Regions from separate parts of the Kitasatospora sp. NPDC091207 genome, predicted to be linked through region 1. Evidence: riboswitches for the same ligand, from Rfam matches in the RefSeq annotation. Region 1 holds a riboswitch; each other region holds the start of a gene.
What was found. Region 1 has a riboswitch for thiamine pyrophosphate ahead of thiO (glycine oxidase ThiO). Riboswitches for the same ligand answer to the same signal wherever they lie in the genome.
Positions count from the first base shown of each region.

Region 2: it holds a riboswitch for thiamine pyrophosphate, as region 1 does, so the genes downstream of both, ACIQTO_RS01255 (purine-cytosine permease family protein) here and thiO (glycine oxidase ThiO) in region 1, are expected to answer to the same signal.
Region 3: it holds a riboswitch for thiamine pyrophosphate, as region 1 does, so the genes downstream of both, thiC (phosphomethylpyrimidine synthase ThiC) here and thiO (glycine oxidase ThiO) in region 1, are expected to answer to the same signal.

Region 1 is NZ_JBIVVS010000002.1:414,605-422,075, forward strand. Features, by position in the region: gene metF (methylenetetrahydrofolate reductase [NAD(P)H]) at 1-527, opposite strand, end outside; gene ACIQTO_RS06520 (polyprenyl synthetase family protein) at 705-1,811, shown strand; gene thiE (thiamine phosphate synthase) at 1,870-2,520, opposite strand; gene ACIQTO_RS06530 (Rv2175c family DNA-binding protein) at 2,520-2,885, opposite strand; gene ACIQTO_RS06535 (NAD(P)/FAD-dependent oxidoreductase) at 2,938-4,143, opposite strand; TPP riboswitch at 4,267-4,379, shown strand; gene thiO (glycine oxidase ThiO) at 4,383-5,543, shown strand; gene thiS (sulfur carrier protein ThiS) at 5,540-5,749, shown strand; gene ACIQTO_RS06550 (thiazole synthase) at 5,752-6,549, shown strand; gene pknB (Stk1 family PASTA domain-containing Ser/Thr kinase) at 6,654-7,471, shown strand, end outside.
Region 2 is NZ_JBIVVS010000001.1:277,008-284,478, forward strand. Features, by position in the region: gene ACIQTO_RS01235 (bifunctional DNA primase/polymerase) at 1-196, shown strand, start outside; gene ACIQTO_RS01240 (DUF5926 family protein) at 570-1,556, opposite strand; gene ACIQTO_RS01245 (ATP-binding protein) at 1,803-2,456, opposite strand; gene ACIQTO_RS01250 (glycerophosphodiester phosphodiesterase family protein) at 2,806-3,630, opposite strand; gene ACIQTO_RS01255 (purine-cytosine permease family protein) at 3,759-5,225, opposite strand; TPP riboswitch at 5,218-5,366, opposite strand; gene ACIQTO_RS01260 (S1C family serine protease) at 5,644-7,323, shown strand; tRNA gene ACIQTO_RS01265 (tRNA-Ser) at 7,382-7,469, shown strand.
Region 3 is NZ_JBIVVS010000001.1:24,190-31,660, forward strand. Features, by position in the region: gene ACIQTO_RS00135 (hypothetical protein) at 186-332, shown strand; gene thiC (phosphomethylpyrimidine synthase ThiC) at 401-2,233, opposite strand; TPP riboswitch at 2,229-2,363, opposite strand; gene ACIQTO_RS00145 (LPXTG cell wall anchor domain-containing protein) at 2,551-3,627, shown strand; gene ACIQTO_RS00150 (hypothetical protein) at 3,731-3,937, shown strand; gene ACIQTO_RS00155 (SPFH domain-containing protein) at 4,041-5,543, shown strand; gene ACIQTO_RS00160 (3-oxoacyl-ACP synthase III family protein) at 5,636-6,646, shown strand; gene ACIQTO_RS00165 (glycosyltransferase) at 6,646-7,395, shown strand.

The DNA.
Region 1 (7,471 bases):
CGGATGTCCTCGTCCCAGTCGGTCGAACGCGGGTGCATGTTCGGCGAGGCGGCGACGCCGACGCAGAAGTCGCCGATCCCCTTGATCAGCTCCACCAGCTCGTAGGCGTAGGTGACACCGTCCGGGTGGCTGACCCACTCGCCGGTCGGGTCGCCGGGCGGGTCGCCGCGCACGGCGAGGACGTTGCGGACACCCTGGTCGGCGTACTGGCCGATGATGTTGCGCAGCTCGGCGACCGAGTGGTCCACCGCGGTCAGGTGGGCCACCGGGGTCAGAGTGGTCTCGGTGGCGATCCGGCCGACCATGTTGACCGTCCGCTCGCGCGAGGAGCCGCCGGCTCCGTACGTCATGCAGACGAAGTTGGGGTCGAGCGGTTCGAGGCGGCGGATGGCGTCCCAGAGGCGCTGCTCACCGACCTCGGTACGCGGGGGCATGAACTCGAAGGAGAAGGACCGCTTGCCGGCCGCCAGCAGCTCGCGGACCGTCGACGCGCGGTCTGTTCTGGTGGTAGCGATGCCGAGTGCCATGCTGGCAGGTTAACCGTCGGTCGAAGGGCACGGACAACTCGGTTCCAGCTATTGAGACAATCGACGGACAGCGTTCCGCTTTCCACCCGCGGGGGCGTCGGAGTCGCGTCCGTACAGCTGTTCGCGTCCGTCCGGCTACGCTTGCCGCACCCCCAGCGAAACCTCCGGAGCCTCATCGTGACCTCGTCCAGCAACCGGCCGGCCAACCCGATTGACGTGGAGGACGTGCGCGAGCGCGTCAACGCCGCCCTCGCGGGGTTCATGGACGGCCAGTCGGCCCTGCTGGGGAAGATCTCCCCGCAGCTGGCACCCGCCGTCGAGGCACTGCGGGACTTCCTGCTGGACGGTGGCAAGCGGCTGCGCCCGGCGTTCTGTTACTGGGGCTGGCGCGGCGCCGGCGGCAGCGGCCGCGGCGAGGGCATCGCGCACGCCGCGGCCGCCCTGGAGCTGCTGCAGGCCAGCGCGCTGGTCCACGACGACCTGATGGACCGCAGCGACACCCGGCGCGGCCTGCCCTCCGTCCACCGGCGCTTCGAGGCGCTGCACCGCGCGAGCGGCTGGCGCGGCGACCGCGAGCAGTTCGGCGCCTCGGCGGCGGTGCTGCTCGGTGACCTGCTGCTGATCTGGTGCGACGAGCTGTTCCTGCGCTCGGGACTGGAGCCGGCCGCCGTGCTGGCCGCCAAGCCGGCGTTCGACCTGATGCGCACCGAGGTCATGGTCGGCCAGTACCTGGACGTCCTGGAGCCGGTCGCCGGCGACTCCACCGACGAGGGCGCGCTGGACCGGGCGCAGACCGTGCTGCACTACAAGTCGGCCAAGTACACGATCGAGCGGCCGTTGCAGGTCGGCGCGCTGCTGGCGGGCGCCGGTCCGGAGCTGGTCGAGGCGTACGGGGCGTTCGGCCTGCCGCTGGGCGAGGCGTTCCAGCTGCGGGACGACCTGCTCGGCGTCTTCGGGGACCCCGCGGTCACCGGCAAGCCCGCCGGCGACGACCTGCGCGAGGGCAAGCGGACGCTGCTGGTCGCGCACGCGATGCGGGGGCTGCCCGCCGCCGACGCCCGTCACCTGGACGAACGGCTCGGCGCGCCGGACCTGGCACCCGAGGAGGTGGCCCGGCTGCGCGAGCTGGTCGGGCGCAGCGGCGCGCCCGAGCGGGTGGAGCGGCGGATCGAGGAGCTGATGCGGCAGTCGCTGGCCGCGCTGGCGGCGGCGCCGCTGGCCGACGAGCGGGCCCGCGAGGTGCTGCTGGCGCTGGCCGAGGCCGCCACCGTCCGCAAGTACTGATCCACCTGTCCGAAAACGGGCGGACCGGGAAGTACCGGGGACGGCGGCGGCCGTCCGGTCAGAGCGCGCGCAACCGCCGGGCGAAGGCGGCGGCCGCCGCCTTCGGGTCGTCCGCCGCCGTGATGGCGCGCACCACCACGACCCGGCTCGCACCGGCCGCCAGCACCTCGTCCAGGTTGTCGAGGCCGATGCCGCCGATGGCGAACCACGGCCGGTCGGTGGTCCGCCCCGCCGCGTAGGAGACCAGGCCGAGGCCGGGCGCGTGGCGGCCCGGCTTCGTCGGGGTGGGCCAGACCGGGCCGGTGCAGAAGTAGTCCACACCGGGCTCGGCGACCGCCGCGTCCACCTCGGACTCGGCGTGGCAGGAGCGCCCGATCAGCACGTCCCCGCCGAGGATCGCCCGGGCGGCCAGCACCGGCAGGTCGTCCTGCCCGAGGTGCAGCACGTCCGGCCGGGCCGCGTGCGCGACGTCGGCGCGGTCGTTGACGGCGAGCAGCTTCCCGTGGCGGCGGCAGGCGTCGGCGAAGACCTCCAGGGCCGCCAGCTCCTGCTTGGCCTCCAAGCCCTTGTCGCGGAGCTGGACGATGTCCACCCCGCCGGCCAGCGCCGCGTCCAGGAAGTCCGCGAGGTCTCCCTGTTCGCGGCGGGCGTCGGTGCAGAGGTACAGCCGGGCGTCGGCGAGCCGCCGGCGCGGTGTGTCCGCCGCCATCAGATCAGCATCGCCTGGGCGCGGCGCTTCACCTCGGTGCCGCGGTTCTCCTGAAGCGCCTGGATCGGGCTGCCGGGCAGCGACGGGTCCTCGGTGAAGAGCCACTCCAGGATCTCCACGTCGTTGTACCCGCAGTCGCGCAGCACCGTCAGCGTGCCGGACAGGTGCTTGACCAGCCCCGGGCCGTCGATGAACGCGGCCGGTACCTGGAGCGACTTGTTCGGACCGCGCCGGACGGCGATCAGCCCGCCGTGCTTGACCAGGTCACGCACCTCGGTGACCCGGACCCCCCACTGCTCCGAGATGTCGGGCAGGTACATCCACTCGGTGACCAGGGACTCAATCTTGCTTTCGATCTCACTCACGTCACCAGACTGCCACCTCCACGGCCCGCCGCGCACCAGGCGTCCGTCCGGACTACCCCGCGACGGCCGACTTCAGCGCCACCGCCGGGTCCGCCGCCCGGACCGGATCGAGCACCGCGGCGCGCTCGACCAGCCGGCGGCCCTGGGTGAGATCGCGCGGGCGGTCCACGGTCAGCAGGGCCCTCAGCACGCCGTCGCGCAGCCACAGCACCGCCCAGGACGGGTCCTGCGGGGAGCCGCGCCGGATCAGCTGTTCGCCCTCGCCGTGCCGCCCGGCGTACTGAACCATCCGACCGAACTGCTCCGACCAGAAGTACGGAACCGGGTCGTACGGCAGGTCCGCGCCGAGCACGGCGGCGGCGGCCGCCCCGCCGGACTGCAGCGCGTGGTCCCAGTGCTGGACGGTCAACCGGGCGCCGGCCCGGACCGACGGGTAGCTCACGCAGTCGCCGGCCGCGTAGACGCCGGGCAGGTTCGTGCGCAGCCGCTCGTCCACCAGGACGGCGCCGGCCTCGTCCAGCGCGACTCCGGAGCCGGCCAGCCAGCCGGTGGCCGGGCGGGCCCCGATGCCGACCACGACCTCGTCGGCGGGCAGGTGGGAGCCGTCCGCCAGCAGCACCGCGCCGGCCTCGACCGCGGCGACCCCCACCCCGCAGCGCAGCTCCACGCCGGCCTCCGCGTACCAGGCCGCCATCGCGTGGCCGATCCCGGCCGGCAGCACGCCGGGGACGGGCGCCGGGCCGGCCTCCACGACGGTGACCTCGCACCCGGCCGCCCGGGCGGCGGTGGCCACCTCGGCGCCGATCCAGCCGGCGCCGACCAGCACCAGGCGCAGGCCCGGGCGGAGCAGGGCACGCAGCGCCAGCGCGTCGTCCAGGGTGTGCAGCAGGTGGGCCCGCTCGGCTCCGGGCAGGGCGCGCGGGGCCGCGCCGGTGGCGATCACCAGGGAGTCGTACGGCAGGTCCCCGCCGTCGGTGCGCAGCACGCCGGGGGTGAGCCCGGTGGCGCGGCGGCCGGTGAGCAGCTCGACGCCCAGCCGGGCGAAGTCCAGGTCGAGCGGGGTGGCGTCGGCCTTGCCGAGCAGCACCTCCTTGGAGAGCGGCGGCCGGTCGTACGGCGGGTGCGGCTCCTCGCCGACCAGGACGATCCGCCCCCGCCACCCGCCCTGCCGCAGGCCCGCGGCGCAGTGCGCCCCGGCCAGCCCCGCCCCGACCACGACCGCCTGATCCGTCCCGCTCAGCTCTGCCACGCCCGTCACTGTACTGGCGCCCGCCGGGGGCGCCGGAGGGCCGTCCGCCACCCCACCCCGGCCCCGCCGCCCACCCCGCCGTCCACCCCTCGTACGCGCCTTCAGCGGCGATGACCCCCGGAGTTATGGTGGGGGCACCATCACGGGAGCCCGGCGGACCGGGCTGAGAGGCGGGCTGACACGGCCTGCGACCGTCCGAACCTGATCCGGGTCATACCGGCGAAGGGAGAGCAGCGACTTTGACACGCTTGGCAGCAGGAACCCACGCCGACGTGCTGGTCGTCGGCGGCGGCATCATCGGCCTCGCCGTCGCCTGGCGGGCGGCCCGGCTGGGGCTGCGGGACATCGCGGTGGTCGACCCGGACCCGGGCGGCGGCGCCGCCCGGGTCGCGGCCGGCATGCTCGCCCCCGTGACCGAGCTCCAGTACGGCGAGGAGCCGTTGCTGCGCCTCGGCATGGCCTCCAACGAGCGCTACGCGGCCTTCGCCGCCGAGCTCACCGAGGCCTCCGGCGGCCAGGACACCGGCTACCGCCGGTGCGGCACCCTGGCCGTCGCCCTCGACTCCGACGACCGCGAGGAGCTGCGCGAGCTGCACGCCTTCCACCGGCGGCTCGGCCTCGACTCGCGGTGGCTGACCGGCCGGGAGGCCCGCAAGCTGGAGCCGATGCTCGCCCCGGGCGTGCGCGGCGGCCTGCACGTCACCGAGGACCACCAGGTGGACGGCCGTCGGCTGGCCAAGGCCCTGGTCCTCGCCTGTGAGCGGGCGGGCGTCCGGCTGCACCGCGCCGAGGCCACCGAGCTGCTGGTCGAGGACGGCCGGGCCGTCGGCGTCCGGCTGGGCGACGCGCGGACCCTGACCGCCGACCGGACCGTGCTCGCGGCCGGCCCCCGCAGCCATCTGCTGCCCGGCCTGCCCGAGGGCGTGCTGCCGGCGATCCGCCCGGTGAAGGGCCAGATCCTGCGGCTGCGGATCCCCCCGGCCTACCGCCCGTTCCTCTCCCGCAACGTCCGCGCGGTGGTGCGCGGCCAGCACCTCTACCTGGTACCGCGGGAGAACGGCGAGCTGGTGATCGGCGCGACCAGCGAGGAGCAGGGCTACGACACCACCGTCACCGCCGGCGGGGTGTACGAGCTGCTGCGCGACGCCCACGAGGTGGTCCCCGGTATCACCGAGCTGCCGCTGGTGGAGACCTCCGCCGGGCTGCGCCCGGGCTCGCCGGACAACGCGCCGCTGCTCGGGCCGACCGCCCTGCCCGGTCTGGTCGCCGCCACCGGCCACTACCGCAACGGCGTCCTGCTCACCCCGGTGACGGCCGACCTGGTCGCCGAGTACCTGGCCACCGGCAGCACGCCCGCGCTCGCCGAGCCGTTCTCCCCCACCCGCTTCACCACGAAGGTCCCCGCATGAGCGAGATCGAACTCACCGTCAACGGCGAACCCCGACGGGTACCCGCCGCCACCACCCTGGCCGAGGTGGTGACCACCCTCAGCCGGGCCAACTCCGGTGTCGCCGCCGCGCTCAACGAGGCCGTGGTGCCGCGCGGTTCCTGGCCCCTGACGCGGCTGGCCGCGGGCGACCGGGTCGAGATCCTCACCGCCGTCCAGGGGGGCTGACCATGGCCGACGACGTGTTCGCCATCGCCGGGACGGCCTTCGGCTCGCGCCTGATCATGGGCACCGGCGGCGCCCCCAGCCTGGAGGTCCTGGAGCAGGCGCTGCGGGTCTCCGGCACCGAGCTGACCACCGTGGCGATGCGCCGGGTCGACGCCACCACCCAGGGTTCCGTGCTGGACGTGCTGACCCGCAACGGCATCCGGGTGCTGCCCAACACGGCCGGCTGCTACACCGCCGGCGAGGCCGTGCTGACGGCCCGGCTGGCCCGCGAGGCGCTCGGCACCGACTGGGTGAAGCTGGAGGTCATCGCCGACGAACGGACCCTGCTGCCCGACCCGATCGAGCTGCTGGACGCGGCCGAGACGCTGGTCGACGACGGCTTCACCGTCCTCCCCTACACCAACGACGACCCGGTGCTGGCCCGGAAGCTGGAGGACGTCGGCTGTGCGGCGATCATGCCGCTGGGCTCACCGATCGGCTCCGGCCTGGGCATCCGCAACCCGCACAACTTCCAGCTGATCGTGGAGAGCGCCCGCGTCCCGGTGATCCTGGACGCGGGCGCCGGCACCGCCTCGGACGTGGCCCTGGCGATGGAGCTGGGCTGCGCCGCGGTGATGCTGGCCTCGGCGGTGACCCGGGCCCAGGAGCCGGTGCTGATGGCCGACGCGATGCGGCACGCCGTCGAGGCCGGCCGGCTCGCCCACCGGGCCGGCCGGATCCCGCGCCGCTTCCACGCCGAGGCCTCCTCGGCGATGGCCGGGCGGGCCGATCTGGACACCCGCGAGCGCCCGGCGTTCTGAGCCGGCGGCGCCCCGGCGGTGTCACAGGCCGGGCACAGACCGCCCCGGGAGCGGTGTCTCCCGGGGCCGGTACCGGCCCCGGGCCCTAGACTCGCCAGGTGGACATGGCACTGCACGACCCGCTGATCGGTACTCTGCTCGACGGCCGGTACCGGGTCGAGGAGCGCATCGCGGCCGGCGGGATGTCCACCGTCTACCGGGGCACCGACACCCGGCTCGACCGGGTCGTGGCGGTCAAGGTGATGCACCCCTCGCTCGCCGGCGACCAGGACTTCACCGGCCGGTTCATCCGCGAGGCCAAGGCGGTGGCCCGGCTCGCGCACCCCAATGTGGTCAATGTCTTCGACCAGGGCGCGGACGGCGCCAACGTGTTCCTCGCGATGGAGTACGTGCCCGGCGGGACCTTGCGCGACCTGCTCCGCGACCGGGGTGCCCTGTCCATCCGGGCCGCCCTGGACATCCTGGAGCCGGTGCTCGCCGCACTCGGCGCCGCCCACCGGGCCGGCCTGGTGCACCGCGACGTCAAGCCGGAGAACGTGCTGATCACCGACGGCGGCCTGGTCAAGGTCGCCGACTTCGGCCTGGTCCGGGTACTGAACGCTGGCGACGGCGCGGCGAGCTCCGGCACCGCGACCACCGGCACCGTCCTCGGCACCGTCTCCTACCTGGCCCCCGAACAGATCCGTCCCGGCGCCGGGACGGACCAGCGGGTGGACGTCTACGCGGCCGGCATCCTGCTGTACGAGATGCTCACCGGCCACCGCCCGCACACCGGCGAGAACCCGGTCCAGGTCATGTACCGCCACCTGCACGAGGACGTCCCGGCGCCCTCGCTGACCGTGCCGAGCGTCGTCCCCGAACTGGACGCGATAGTGGCCGGGGCCTGCGCGCGCGACCCGCGGGCCCGCCCGTACGACGCGGT
Region 2 (7,471 bases), on a different contig from region 1:
GGGCTCGTTGCGGTACCACGGGTCGGGCGGCTTCCTGCCGCTGCCGCCCGGCGGCGGGGCGGGCGGCGGGGTGCGCTGGGTGCTGCCGCCGCGCCCGGCGGCCGACGGCGGCGTGTGGCTGCCCGAGGTCGGGCCGCTGCTGGGGGAGTTGGTCGAGGCGACGGTGCAACTGGACAGCGGGCGCTCGGCGTACTGACCGGGGCTTCCGCCGGCTTCCGTCGCGGCGCGGGCCGGGCTGCCGCCGGGCTTCCGTCACGGCTTTCGTCGGCGCCGGGCCGGTGCGCCGGCGGGGGCCCGGGCCGGAGGCGTTCACGGGCGGCGGCGGCGCGGGCCGGGGTGCCGGTCGGGCCGGTGTGCTGATCGAACCGGGCGCTGATCGGGCACGGTTCACCGGCCGGGCCCGGAAAACAAAAGATCCGGCCGCTGGCGACGGGGGATGCACCAGCGACCGGACTCTTTAGACAGTAACAAGGATCCGCGCCCGCGCCAATTTCCAAGAGCCCCTGCCCGCCCGGAAATTGCGGTACCAGCGGCCAATGTGACGCGTATCACCCGGATCCGAGTGACCTTTAGTTCAAAGTGACCTGACGGTTCACCAGGTTGGCGCGCGCCCGTCGCTCCTCACCGGTCAGCGGCGCGGGCTCGGCCAGCGTCGCGGCGAGCCGCTCGGCGAACTCGGCGGCCGGCTTCTCGCAGTCGGTGCCGGTCATGGCGAGCGGCAGGTCCCAGACCGGGACGGTCAGACCGTGCGCGCGGAAGGAGCCGACCAGGCGGGTGTCCGGGCCGAGCGAGGACTGGTCGGCGGCGGTGAGCCGGGCCAGCGCGTCCAGCAGCTGCTCCTCCGGCACGGTCATCACCCAGCGCAGGTGGTTCTTGTCCGGGGTGCCGCACCAGTACGCGGAGTCCACGCTGCTCAGCTTCTCGGTCGGGATCGCCGAGGCGTTGGCGCGCTCCAGCGAGGCGGCCACCTCGCCCGTCGCCGTCTCGGCGTCCTCCAGCCAGAACTCGAAGCCGGTGTGCACGGCGGGCGTGAAGTCGGCGGAGGTGTCCAGCAGGTCCTGCAGGCGGCGGCCGCCCGGGACGGTCCGGCGGGCGGGGACGGGCGAGCCCGGCTCGGCGGCCAGCGCCAGCTCCAGCGCGTCCGCCAGGTCGCGGCTCAGGTCGCCGGAGGCGGACTGGGTCTGCAGGCCGAGCAGGATCGAGCCGTCCTGGCGGCGCAGCGCCGGCCAGGCCAGCGGCAGCACGGTGGCCAGCGTCACCGACGGGACCTCGCCGTTGGCGGCCTCGGCCACCCCGGCGGCCAGCGTCAGCGGCACGGTCGCGGCCGGGACCAGCTCGCGCAGGGCGACCCAGTCGGCCTCGCCGGCCAGGCCCTCGAACGGGCGGTGCACCAGCTCCTGCACGGCGTGCGAGGCCTCCCGGCCGTGGCAGGCCTTGTACCGGCGGCCCGAACCGCACGGGCAGTCTTCGCGGGCTCCGACCACGGGGATCTCACCCGTGACGGCGGTGGTGGACTGGCTGCGCTGCGGCGCCTTCTTGGCGGCCTTCTTGCCCATGGTGCGGCTCTCCCGGGGACGGTTTCGGTGTGCTCCGGGCAGCCTACTGACGTTCCCCCGGCACGTGGGCACGCGCCGGGGCGGGGAGTGCCCCGCGACGGGGCGGCGGGGCGGCACCGGACCGGGGGCCGCCGGACCGCGCCGGCCGGGCGCGCGATGGGGCGCGGGGCCCGCCGCACGGGGGCGGGAGGGGGGCGGTCGCCGCCGTACCCGAGGGGCCCCGGGCGGGAGCGCTGTCCGCCGCGGTCAGGCGCTGCGGGCGTCACCGCCGGTCCGCCGGGCGTGGCGGGCCCGGGCGGGCAGGGCGGCCCAGACCGTGACCTCGCCGGGCGCGTCGCGCACGCCCCAGTCGCTGGCCAGCTGGTCGACGATGCTCAGCCCGCGGCCGCCGCGCGAGGTCAGCGACGGGCTGGCGGGGGACGGCCGGGTCTGCGCACCGCCGTCGGTCACCTCCAGGGTGAGGATCCCGTCCGCGTGCATCTGCCAGCGGACCAGGACGCCGCCGTCGCCCTCGCCGTCGTCGGGCCGGGCCGGGGACCCGTGCGACGGGCCCGGGGCACCTGATGTGGCTGAGGCACCTGATGTGCCCGACGTGCTCGACGAGGGGGCGCCGGGCGCCCTGAGCGGTTCGGCCGGGCCCGACGGGACGCCGACGAGTATCTGGTCGACGATCTCCGCCCGGGCGTTGCGTCCGAGTACGGGCAGCGGGCCGAGTGGCCGTGCGTAACGACATGCATTGCTCAGCAGCTCGGAAAGGATCAGAACAGCATCATCAATGACCGGTTCGGGTATCTCCCGGTCACCGAGATCTCGACGCAGTCGGCGCCGTGCGACCCCGACACTCGATGGGCCGTGCGGCACTGCCATGGTCGATGAAGTCGGCACTTCACGCGCCACCATCAACGCCACCCCCGGACCTCCTTCAGCGTATGCCGAGGGATGGATGCCCCTTGGTAATGCGTCGGAAACGACCGCGCGGCGATCCCGCGCGGACATTTCAAGCCGGGCGACGCACGGTGCGCGGCAGGTGATTCCGCGCTCACCCTCTGTCGCGGGAACGCATAATCTCCGCCAGAAAACGACAGGGAAAGGTTTGAGTCCCTACCAAAACGATCGCCGACCGGTGGGCCGACGTGTCGGACGAGGCCGGAGTGTGGCGGGTGGCCAACGGGCCCGGTGGGTTCTGGGGGACGGCCGAGGCCCGAGGGGCCGGCCCGGAGGTCCACGGGGCCCGCAGGCGGTGAACGGCTCACCGGCCGAGCTGGGCCAGCACCTCCGCCGGGCGGTTGGTGATGATCGCCGAGACCCCGAGCTCCAGGCAGAGCTGGACGTCGGCGGGCTCGTCCACGGTCCAGACGTGCACCTGGTGACCCAGCTCCCGCAGCCGCGTCACCAGCCGGGGCCTGGCCCGCACCAGGTCGATGCCCGGGCCGGCGATCCGGGCCCCGCCCGGCAGCGCGGCGCCGGGCCGCAGCCGGCCCTGCAGGGGCAGCGTCCGCTCGAACAGGAACACCCGCGGGTACTCCGGGGCGGCAGCGGCCACCCTGGCCAGGGCCAGCGAGGAGAAGCTCATGATCCGGGCCTGCGGGCGGTCGCCCTCCGGCGTCCCACCGATCTTGAACCGGTCGAGCATCCGCAGCAGCTCGGCCTCCACCCGGCCGCGGAAACGGACCGGGTGCTTGGTCTCGATCGCCAGGTCCACCGGGCGTCCGCAGTCGGTGACCAGCTCCAGCAGGCTCTCCAGCCGCAGGACGCCGCGCAGGGCCGGGTCCCGGCTCGGCTCGCCCGTCTTCCAGGCGCCGAAGTCGTGCGCCTCCAACTGGGCCAGCGTCATCGAGGAGACCGTGCCGCGGCCGTCCGAGACCCGGCCGATCCGGCGGTCGTGCACGCAGACCAGATGCCCGTCGGCCGTCACCCGGACGTCGCACTCGACCGCGTCCGCGCCCTCGTCGAGCGCCCGGCGATAGGCCGCCAGCGTGTGTTCGGGCAGGGCGTGCGAGGAACCGCGGTGGGCGATCACCTGGACGGACGGCGCGGTGCGCGCCGCCGCCGGGGAGAGGTCGGGGCTGGTCACGCCGTCCACGATAGGCGGCGGAAGTGACACCGAGGCGAAGACGACCCCAACCTGCGGGGCCGTCTTCGCCGCGGTGCGCAGTGCGCGGTGCGCGGTTGTTCGGCCCGGGGCCGGTCGGGCCGGTCGGGTCAGGCCGCGGTGGTGCGCCGGGTGAGCGGGGTGAGCGCCCAGGTGGCCAGGGCCGGCACCAGGAAGCCGAACAGCGAGGCCGAGGTCCACTCCTGGGGCGTGAAGTGCAGCGCCTCCTGGACGGACGTCCAGAAGTCCGTCCACCAGCCGGCGATCGCGGTCGGCGCGATCACCTGGTAGACGGCGAAGCCGAGCGCCCAGGGCAGCAGCATCAGCCAGCGGGACGGCGCGTCGGCGGCGAGGTTCCAGCCGCGCCGTCCGGCACCGAGGAAGTAGTCGACCGCCAGCACCGCGAACATCGGCACGAACACCGAGCCGATCAGGCCCAGGAAGGCGTAGTAGGAATCGGTGAACTCGGTGATCTGCAGCGCCAGCACGGTGATCAGCAGACCGGTGCCGCCGGTCAGCACCCGGCGGTCCACCTTCGGCAGCAGGTTGTGGACCGACATCGCGGTCGAGTAAACGTTGGCGAAGGACTGGTCGGTCTCGCGCAGCACCAGTACCAGCAGGAAGAGCCAGCCGGCCCAGACGCCCAGGAAGGAGTCGAAGATCCGGGTGGCGTCGCCGTCGGCCTGCAGCAGCGCGACCAGGCCGAGCACGTAGCACCAGACCTGGGCGACGGTGTAGCCGGAGAAGCTGCCCCAGAACGCGGAGCGGGCGGTGCGCGAGTGCCGGGTGTAGTCGGCGGCCAGCGGGACGAAGGAGATCGACACCGCGATCATCGCGTCGGTGGCCCGGAGGAAGCCGTGCCAGTTGCCCGCGCCCGGGTCGGACACGCCGCCCCGGCCCAGCTGGACGGTGAAGTACACCATCGCCACCGCGACGGCGGCGGCGACGAAGCGGCGCAGTACCGCGATGGCGCCGAGCGGCCAGATGGTCAGCGCGGTGGTCACCGCGCCCGCCAGCACGACGAAGACCCAGCGGTAGCCCTCGGTGTGCGCCACCGTCTGCGCGCCCATCGCGATGACCAGCAGCTCGTACACGCCCCAGCCGATGCACTGGACGATGTTCAGCACCGTCGGCACGTAGGAGAGCTTCGTCCCGAACAGCCCGCGCAGGTTGGCCATCGCCGGTGCGCCGGTCCGGGCCCCGATCAGCGCGGCCACGCCGAGCATCGCGGTGCCGACCACGGTGCCGACGGCGATCGCGGTCACGGCGGCGGCCAGCGACAGCTCGCTGCCCGGCGCGCCGAGCACGGTGGCGGCGGTGGTGAAGCCGATCAGGCTGACGCCGAGGTTCATCCAGAGCGCGAAGTGGTCCCGGAAGCGCAGCGTGCGCGGCGGCTCGGTGTCCAGGACGAACGGGGCCTCGACCCGGTCGGTCCGCTCCGGGTGGTCCAGCACGGCGGTGGCGGTGCCCGTGGAACCGGGTGCGCCGTCGGCGACGTCGGAAGGAGCGGTGGACGACTCGGGGAAATCCTTGGACGCGGGCGCGCCCGAAGAAGAGGATGGCGAAGCAGGCGGCATGGCCGATACTCCCTACGCCGGCATTACCCGGACAGGTTCCGGCGGTCTGCGCCCCCTCGACGGTCCGTCCACGGATGCCGTGGCGTACGGTCGACCGGCGCACTCTCAGCCTGGTGGGTCCAAGCTCCCGCGTGTCAGTTTTGAGCGACAGGCTAACCGGCGCGGGGGTGAACGCCAAGGCCAGGCGTCGGGCGGTCCGCATCGCGGGACGCGCGGGGCGTGCCCCGAGGGGTGTTCAGCGGGGCGTCCTGAGGGTCCTGCCCGGGGCCGGCCGGCGGCTGGTCGGGGGGCGCCGGAGGGGGCCGTTGTCGGGCCGGGCTAAGGATTCTTATGACTTCTTCAGAGGGGTCCTTACGGCAATCGAATCGAGTGTGCGAAAAACTATGGTCGTTGGTCCTGTCAGCTATGGAGGTCGTCCGTGAGCACCGAGCGCGAGGTTGGGCCCACCGGGCCACAGGGGGAGCAGCCCTCCGACGGCCAGGGGGTCGTGGGTCCCGCTCATGACGGTCCGGCGCCCGCCGCCCCGGCCACACCGGAGTCCGGCGGGTTCACGCCGACGCTGGCGTTCAGCAAGGTCGGCGCCCCGGAGCCGGCGCCCGCCGCTCCGGCCGAACCGGTCGCGGCTCCGGCTCCCGCGCCGGTCGCGGCCGAGGCCGGGTACATCGACGCACCTCCGCCGGTGCTGCCGCCCGTGCCGGCCGCGCCCGCGGCCCCGGTGGCGGCCCCCGCCGCCGCGCCGGTCGCCAACCCGTACGCCACCCCGGGCACCCCGGTCGCGGTGGCGGCCCACGACCCGTACGGCGCCCCGGCCGCGCACCCCGCGCCGGCCGCGCACCACCCGTTCGGCGCCGGCCAGCCGCTCGGCGGCTGGGGCGCCCACGACGCCCCGCCCGGCGGCCCGGGCGGCCCGGGCTACCCGGGCGGACCGCTCGGCTACCCGGCCGAGTACCCCGGCGCCCCCGAGCCCGGCGGCCCGCGCAAGAAGCGCGGCGGCCTGATCGCGCTGATCGCGGCCGTCGCCCTGGTCGCCGGTGTGGCCGGCGGCGCGCTCGGCGTCACCGTCGCGGACCGCGACGGTGGCCGCTTCTCCGCCTCGGACGACCACAGGAGCACCACCGTCCAGGCGAACAACACCCAGAAGAACGAGCCCGCCCCCGGCTCCGTCGCGGGCATCGCGCAGAAGGCGCTGCCCAGCGTCGTCACCATCAAGGCGCAGGGCAACGGCGAGTCCGGCACCGGCACCGGCTTCGTCTTCGACACCGAGGGCCACATCCTCACCAACAACCACGTCGTCGCGCCCGCCTCCAACGGCGGCAAACTGACCGTCAAGTTCGCCGACGGCAGCTCCTACAACGCCTCGGTGCTCGGCCGCGCCGAGGGCTACGACGTCGCCGTGGTGAAGCTCGACAGCCCGCCCAAGGACAAGCTGACGCCGCTTCCGCTGGCCGACTCCGACAAGGTCAACGTCGGCGACTCCACGATCGCCATCGGCGCGCCGTACGGCCTGGAGTCCACCGTCACCACCGGCATCATCAGCGCCAAGGACCGTCCGGTCGCCTCCGGCGACGAGACCGGCGCGCAGTCCTCCTACATGAACGCCCTGCAGACCGACGCCTCCATCAACCCCGGCAACTCCGGCGGCCCGCTGCTGGACGCCGGCGGCGCGGTGATGGGCATCAACTCGGCGATCCAGTCCAACACGTCCAGCACCGGCCGGGCCGGCAGCATCGGCCTGGGCTTCGCCATCCCGATCAACCAGGCCAAGTGGGTCGCCGAGACGCTGATCAAGACCGGCAAGCCGGTCTACGCCAAGCTGGACGTCCTGCGCAACGACGACTACAAGGGCGACGGCGCGCAGATCCAGACCCGCGACATCCAGGGCACCCCGGCCGTCACCCCCGGCGGCGCCGCCGACAAGGCCGGTCTCAAGCCCGGCGACGTCATCACCAAGCTCGGCGGCAGCCCGATCGAGAACGGCCCCGCCCTGGTCAGCAAGATCTGGACGCACAAGCCCGGCGAGACCGTCGACGTCGAGTACACCCGCAACGGCCAGACCCTCACCACCAAGGTCACCCTCGCGGAGCGCGTCGGCGACTGAGCCCGCCCGGAAACGGGTGCACCGAACCCCGTCGGACCCGTTAGGCTGACCTCCGCCTGGAGAGCTGCCCGAGCGGCCTAAGGGAACAGTCTTGAAAACTGTCGTGCGGTGACCCCGTACCGTGGGTTCGAATCCCACGCTCTCCGCT
Region 3 (7,471 bases), on a different contig from region 1:
CCGCACTGGCCGAGATGAGGAGAGCCCAAGCATGACCATCGAAGACGTGATCAAGGAGCCGCCGCCCGTGGCGTCACCGGCCTGCCGGAGCCGTCTCGCCTGACGCACGTCCGGGTGTGGCCGGGCGCGTCCAATGGGTCGGCGAGGTCGGCGAGCCACCCCACAACGAGATGGTGGGCGAAGGCATGTTCGACACGAAGGACGAGGCTCAGGAGGCCGCGTTGAAGGCCGTCGCCGATGGCCGGTCCCTCCTTCTCGCACTGCTGCCGGCCGACCTGGCAGCGACGGCCGAGGAGTGGGCGGAGCCGACTGTCAGCGCCTGGGACGCCTGAGGACACCCGAGCGCACCGGCCCGCGACTCCCCCCTTTGGGACGCGGGACGGTGCGCAGTCAATGGGGCTCAGTCCACCAGCGGCAGGTAGACCTTGTTGCCCTGGGCCGCGAACTCCTCGGACTTGGCCTGCATGCCGGCCAGCGCCTCGGCGTCGAACTCGGTGGCGACGGCGCTGGAGCCGTCACCGTGCTCGTCGCGGATCTTCTGCGAGATCTTCATCGAGCAGAACTTCGGGCCGCACATCGAGCAGAAGTGGGCCGTCTTGGCGGGCTCGGCGGGGAGCGTCTCGTCGTGGAACTCGCGGGCCGTCTCCGGGTCGAGGGCCAGGTTGAACTGGTCCTCCCAGCGGAACTCGAAGCGGGCGTCGGAGAGCGCGTCGTCCCAGGCCTGGGCACCGGGGTGGCCCTTGGCGAGGTCGGCGGCATGGGCGGCGATCTTGTAGGTGATGACGCCGGTCTTGACGTCGTCCCGGTTGGGCAGGCCCAGGTGCTCCTTGGGGGTGACGTAGCAGAGCATCGCCGTCCCCCACCAGGCGATCATCGCGGCGCCGATGCCCGAGGTGATGTGGTCGTAGCCGGGGGCGACGTCCGTGGTGAGCGGGCCGAGGGTGTAGAACGGCGCCTCGTCGCAGATCTCCTTCTGGAGATCCATGTTCTCCCGGATCTTGTTCATCGGGACGTGGCCCGGGCCCTCGATCATCACCTGGACGTCGCGTTCGCGCGCGATCCGGCCGAGCTCGCCCAGCGTCTGCAGCTCGGCGAACTGCGCCTCGTCGTTGGCGTCCGCGATCGAGCCGGGGCGCAGGCCGTCACCGAGCGAGAAGGTGACGTCGTAGCTCGCGAGGATCTCGCAGAGCTCCTCGAAGTTGGTGTAGAGGAAGTTCTCCTGATGGTGCGCCAGGCACCAGGCGGCCATGATCGAGCCGCCGCGCGAGACGATGCCGGTCTTGCGGCGGGCCGTCAGCGGCACGTACCGCAGCAGCACGCCGGCGTGCACGGTCATGTAGTCGACGCCCTGCTCGCACTGCTCGACGATCGTGTCGCGGTAGACGTCCCAGCTGAGTTCCTCGGCCCGGCCGTCGACCTTCTCCAGCGCCTGGTAGAGCGGCACCGTGCCGATCGGCACCGGGGAGTTGCGCAGGATCCACTCGCGGGTGGTGTGGATGTTGCGGCCGGTGGAGAGGTCCATGACGGTGTCGGCGCCCCAACGGGTGGCCCAGGTCATCTTCTCCACCTCCTCCTCGATCGAGGACGTGACGGCGGAGTTGCCGATGTTGGCGTTGATCTTCACCAGGAAGTTGGTGCCGATGATCGACGGCTCCACCTCGGGGTGGTTCACGTTGACCGGGATGACGGCGCGCCCGCGCGCCACCTCGGCGCGGACGTACTCCGGGGCCAGGCCCTCGCGCAGGGCCACGAACTCCATCTCCGGGGTCACCACGCCGCGCCTGGCGTAGGCGAGCTGGGTGACGGAGGCGCCGGACCGGCCGCGCAGCGGGCGGCGCGGCCGGCCGGGGAAGACGGCGTCGAGGTTGCGCAGGTTCCCGCCGCGCGGCGAGGTGTGCTTGATCCCGTCGTCCTCCGGGCGGGCCTCCCGGCCGTCGTACTCCTCGACGTCGCCGCGCTGGCGGATCCAGGAATCGCGCAACGGCGGCAGGCCGCGGCGCACGTCGGCCTCGTACGCGGGGTCGGTGTACTGGCCCGAGGTGTCGTAGAGCGGGACGGTCCGGCCGTTGGTGAGGACGACCTCGCGGTACGGGACGCGCAGGTCGGGGCGGGACCCTTCGCGGTAGGCCTTGCGCCAGGCCGGGGTCGGGTAGCCGGTACCCGTGCTCCCGGTGCCCGTGCTCCCGGCGTCCTGGTTCCGGGCAGACTGCGGCTGTGCATCGAACGTGGTCATCAGACCCTCTACTCCCTACGCCGGCATTACCCGGTCAGGTTCCTGCGGTCGACGCAGCGGTCGGCACGTCCAGCGACGTTCCGGTCAGCGCCCTCTCAGCCCGGTGCTCCGAGCTCCCGTGTCCGCAGGCGGTGTTGCCTGCGCATGACGTCCAACACCGTAGCGAGCGGATCGCCGCTGGTCCAGAGGGGGTCCGTCCCCCGGCACCCGACTCCGGCCCGAACGTTTGATCGTCGACGATACGATCTCCGCGCACGCGTTCGCGCACACGACCGGCACGTCGCCGGAACACCTGCGCCACCATCGGGGGGATCACCATGAGGACTTCGCGCCTCCTTGCCGCCTGTGCGGCCGTTACCGCGAGTCTCGGCCTGGGCCTGGGTGCGGCGTCCGCCGCCCCGCTCGCCGATCCGACCGCGACGCCCGCCGCCGCCGCCTCGAACCCGTCCGGAAGTGCCGCGCCGAGCACCGGACCGACCGGCGACCCCACCGACCCGGCACCGAACACGGCGCCCACCGCCGGCCCGACCACCGGCCCGACCGCGGCACCGACCGCCACGGGCACCACCACGCCGACCACCGCACCGACGGACACGCCGACCGCCACACCGTCGGCCACCCCGACCGGCACGCCGACCCCGACCGGCAGCCCGACGGAGCAGCCCTGCACCTTCGCCCACCGGCCCGTCGCCACCATCCCGGTCAGCTGGAACGACAGCGGCTACCCCGAGCTTTCGCTGGTGAAGGGCGGCCCGGCCGTCGAGTCCACCGTGACCGTCCGCAACACCACGGGCTACGACCTGCCCGAGTTCAGCTCCACGTTCACGGTGATCGGACACGGTGTCCGGAACCTCACCGCGGAGACGAGGTTCCCCGGCGGCGCCTGGAGCACCGGGACACCCGTCGAGGGCAGTGACAGCTGGCTCCAGGTGCCGCTCCAGACCTTCCGGCTCGCCAAGGACGAGTCGCTGACCTTCCGGCTCCGCCTGGCCGCCGGCCGGGACGCGGTCGCGGAGAAGGTGGGCTTCTCCCTGAACGCCCAGTCCTCCTTCACGTACGAGCAGCCCGGCCGGGACTACTGCCGGACCGTCGCGAACGCCTCCGGCGGCATCACCGTCACCGAGGCGACCGGCACGGGCACCACGCCGTCGACGCCCGACCCGACGACCACCCCGACCAGCCCGACCGTCCCCGCCACCGGCACCCCCAGCCCCTCGGCGAGCCCGGCGGCCGGTGGTGGCGGCACCGCCGCCACCGGCGGCCAGGGCACCCAACTGGCCCACACCGGAGCCGGTTCGACCACCCCGCTGGCCGCCGGCGCGGTCGGCGCGGTGGCCGTGGGCCTCGCCACCGTCCTCGTGGTGCGGCGCCGTCGCGAGCACGCCGGGTCCTGAGCCCAGGGCGTTCCCGGTGCCTGTCCGCCTGTCGACCGGCGGACGGGCACCGGCCTTTCGGCGCACCGGTCTTCCGGCCCACCGGGGTGGCACACTGGCCGACATGGTGGGACTGGCGGGGCGGGTCAGCGGGGCGGTCGGCGCGGGGCTGGTCGGCGAGGTGATGGTGCACGTTCCGGAACGCCGGGGCACGGAGGCGTTCCTCGCCTACCTCGCCGTGCCGGGCGACCGACTGCCGGTCGGGACACCGGTGGTGGTGATCGAGTACCAGCCTCCGCGCACGGTCTACGTGGCACCGGTCCTCCCGTGACAGGCTTGTGACGGGCCGTCACGTCCTTTCCCTTCTCTTCGGGTTGTACCGGGCGGACAATCCGAATCGGCGCATCTCATGTGCCGAGAGGGGGAGTTGAACCATGGTGTACGTCATCATCGGGGCAGCCGCCGCGGTGCTGCTGGTGGGAATCACGCTCTTCAAACTCATGTGGCGGGTGGCCGAGCCCAACGAGGCGCTGATCATCTCGGGCTCCCGGCACCGGACCGAGGGGGTCGGGGACGGCCTGGGCTTCCGGATCGTCACCGGTCGGGGGACTTTCGTCACGCCGGGCCTGCAAGGTGTCCGCCGGCTCTCGCTGGACCTCAACGAGGCCGAGCTGAACGTCGAGTGCGTCACCACCCAGGGCATCCCGGTCCGGGTCAAGGGCGTGGTGATCTTCAAGGTCGGCGACGACGACGTCTCGATCGCCAATGCCGCCCGACGCTTCCTGGACCAGCAGAAACTGATCAGCCAGCGGGTCCACAACGTCTTCGCCGGCCACCTGCGCTCGATCGTCGGCGGGCTCACCGTCGAGGACATGATCCGCGACCGCGAGCGGCTCACCGGGGAGACCAGGGCCGCCTCCGGGCTGGAGATGGAGAAGCTCGGGCTGATCATCGACACCCTGCAGATCCAGGAGATCATCGACCCGACCGGCTACATCAAGAACCTCGCCATCCCGCACGCCGCGGCCGTCCAGCGGGACGCCCGGATCGCCCAGGCCCAGGCCGACCGGATGGCCACCGAGGCGGAGCAGGAGGCCGCCGCCCGCAAGGCCGAGGCGACCCGCAACAGCGCCATCCAGCAGTCCGCGTACCAGGCCGAACGCGACACCGCCAACGCCCGGGCCGAGCAGGCCGGACCGCTCGCCGAGGCCGCCTCCCGGCAGGAGGTGGTCGTCCAGGAGACGAAGGTCGCCGAGCTGGAGGCGCGCCGCAAGGAACAGCAGCTGCAGATCGAGGTCCGCAAGCCCGCCGACGCCAAGGCGTACGAGACCCGCACCCGGGCCGACGCCGACCGCGACGCCCGGATCTCCGCCGCGCAGGCCAACGCCCAGGAGACTCAGCTGAAGGCCGCCGCCGAGGCCGGACAGGTCAGGGTCGCGGCCGAGGCGGCGGCGGACGCCACCAGGCTGCGCGCGCTGGCCGAGGCCGAGGCGACCAGGGCCACCGGACAGGCCGAGGCCGCGGCCGCCGAGGCCCGCGGGCTGGCGGAGGCGGAGGCGGCCAAGGCGATCGGGCTCGCCAAGGCCGCGGGCATCCAGGCCCGGGCCGCCGCCCTCGCGGAGAACCAGGACGCGGTAGTGGCCCAGGAGTTGGCGGAGAAGTGGCCGGACATCGTGCTGGCAGCCGCGCAGTCCTTCGGCAATGTCGAGCACATGGTGCTGCTCAACGGCGCCGAGGGGGTGGGCGAGCTGTTCGCCAAGGCGCTCACGATGGGCGGGACCGGCCTCGGTCTGGCCCGCCAGCTGCTCACCACCCTGCACGGGCCGGAGCAGTCGGGCCCGGCCGCGGACGCGGCGACGGCGGTGCCGGGCCCGACGGCGGTGCCGGGCCCGACGGCCGCCGTGGTGCCCGTCCAGCAGATCCCGGTCGAGGGGTGAGACCCTCCCCCGGCACGATTGGGTAGCCGCCCGCGCCCACCTGAGTACCCGTACTCAGGTGGGCGCGGTCCCGCCCGCCGGAGCATGGGGGCATGCACCCAGCAGCCACCGCCCGGATCGGCATCACCGCCGTCGGATCCCACCTCCCCGCCCGCCGGCTGACCTCCCGGCAGCTCCAGGACGAGGTCACCGCCGGCGGCCGGCTCCGGCTTCCGGAGCGGATGTTCGAGAAGGCGACCGGCATCGTCACCCGGCACTTCGCGGCCGAGGGCGAGTACGCCTCCACACTGGCCGTCGGAGCCGCCCGGCACGCCCTGGACGCCCGCGGTCTGGACCCGCGCGACATCGACCTGCTGCTGTACGCCTCCGCCACCCGGGACGTCTGCGAACCCGCGACCGCCCACCTCGTCCAGGCCGAACTCGGCTCCCGGGCCCACGCCCTGGACGTCAGCAACGCCTGCAACAGCTTCCTCAACGGGATCGACCTGGCCCGCGCGATGATCCTGGCCGGCCGGGCCCGGCGCGCCCTGGTGGTCACCGGCGAGACGCCGAGCCGGGCGATGCGCCGCGCACCGGACGGCCCGGCCGACTTCCGGGACGGCTTCGCCGGGTACACCTTCGGCGACGCCGGCGCGGCCGTGGTCGTCGAGGCGGTCGAGCGCGGCGGCATCCTCGACATCGAGACCGAGACCGCCTCCGAGCACTGGGCGGCCGGTGGCATCCCCGGCGGCGGCTCGCGCCACCCGCGCGGCGACGACTACAGCTACTTCCGGGGCGGCGGCAAGGAGTTGCGCGGTGTCTTCGAGGAGATCGGCGGCTCCATCCTGACCAGGGTGGCGGCCCGCACCGGCCTCGGCTGGGACGACTACGCCCGGGTGCTGGTGCACCAGGTGACCGTCCCCTACCTGGAGCGCTTCGTCGAGCTCACCGGGGTACCCGCCGAGAAGCTGGTGCTCACCGTGCCGGAGCTGGGAAATGTCGCCAGCGCCACACTGGGCATCCAACTCGACCGAATAAAGCCGGAACTGATCCCTGGCGACAAGGTGCTGCTGATCGGCCTCGGCGGCGGCGTGAGCCTGATGACCATGGTGTGGGAGGCCTAGTGAACACCGGGACGGACCTGTGGGTGGTCGTCCCGGCCTACCAGGAGGAGGCGCGGATCGAGGACACCCTGACCGCCCTGGCCGCCCAGCGGGACCGCGCGTTCACCCTGCTGGTCGCCGACAACGGCTCCACCGACGCCACCGTGGCGAAGGTCCGGGCCTTCGCCGCCCGGGCGCCGTTCCCGGTCGAGGTGCTGGTCGAACCGGAGAAGGGCGTCGGCTCGGCGATCGACACCGGCTTCCGGTACGCCATCGCGCACGGCGCCACCCTGCTCGCCCGCACCGACGCCGACTGCCTGCCGGAGCCCGGCTGGACGGCGGCCGCCCGGGCCGGGATGCGGGCCTGCGGCGGGCTGGTCTGCGGCCGGGTCACCGCCCGGCGGGACGAGCACGGACCGGCCGGGCGCGCGGTGTTCCTGGTCCTGGTCGCGCTCGGCGCGTTCTTCGGCCGGATCCGGCCCGCGCACCGCCGCCGGCACGGCTACCGCACGCCGTACCGGATGCACGCCGGCAACAACATGGCGATCACCGCCGAGCTGTACCGGGCCGTCGGCGGGATGCCGCGCCGGCCGTCGCCCACCGACCGGATGTTCATCAACCGGGTGCGCCGCCACACCACCGCGATCGTCCACCGCCGCGACATGGTGGTGCAGAACTCCACCCGGCGGATCCGCGCCTACGGCGTGCTCGGCACCGCCCGCTGGTACCTGGAACGCGGCGCGGGCCGGCGCTCGGTGGACGTCCGCTGAACCGGCGCGGGCCGACCCGGCCCACCGGGCTGCCCCGCCCCACCGACCGCAGCCCCACCGACCGACACCCCACCGA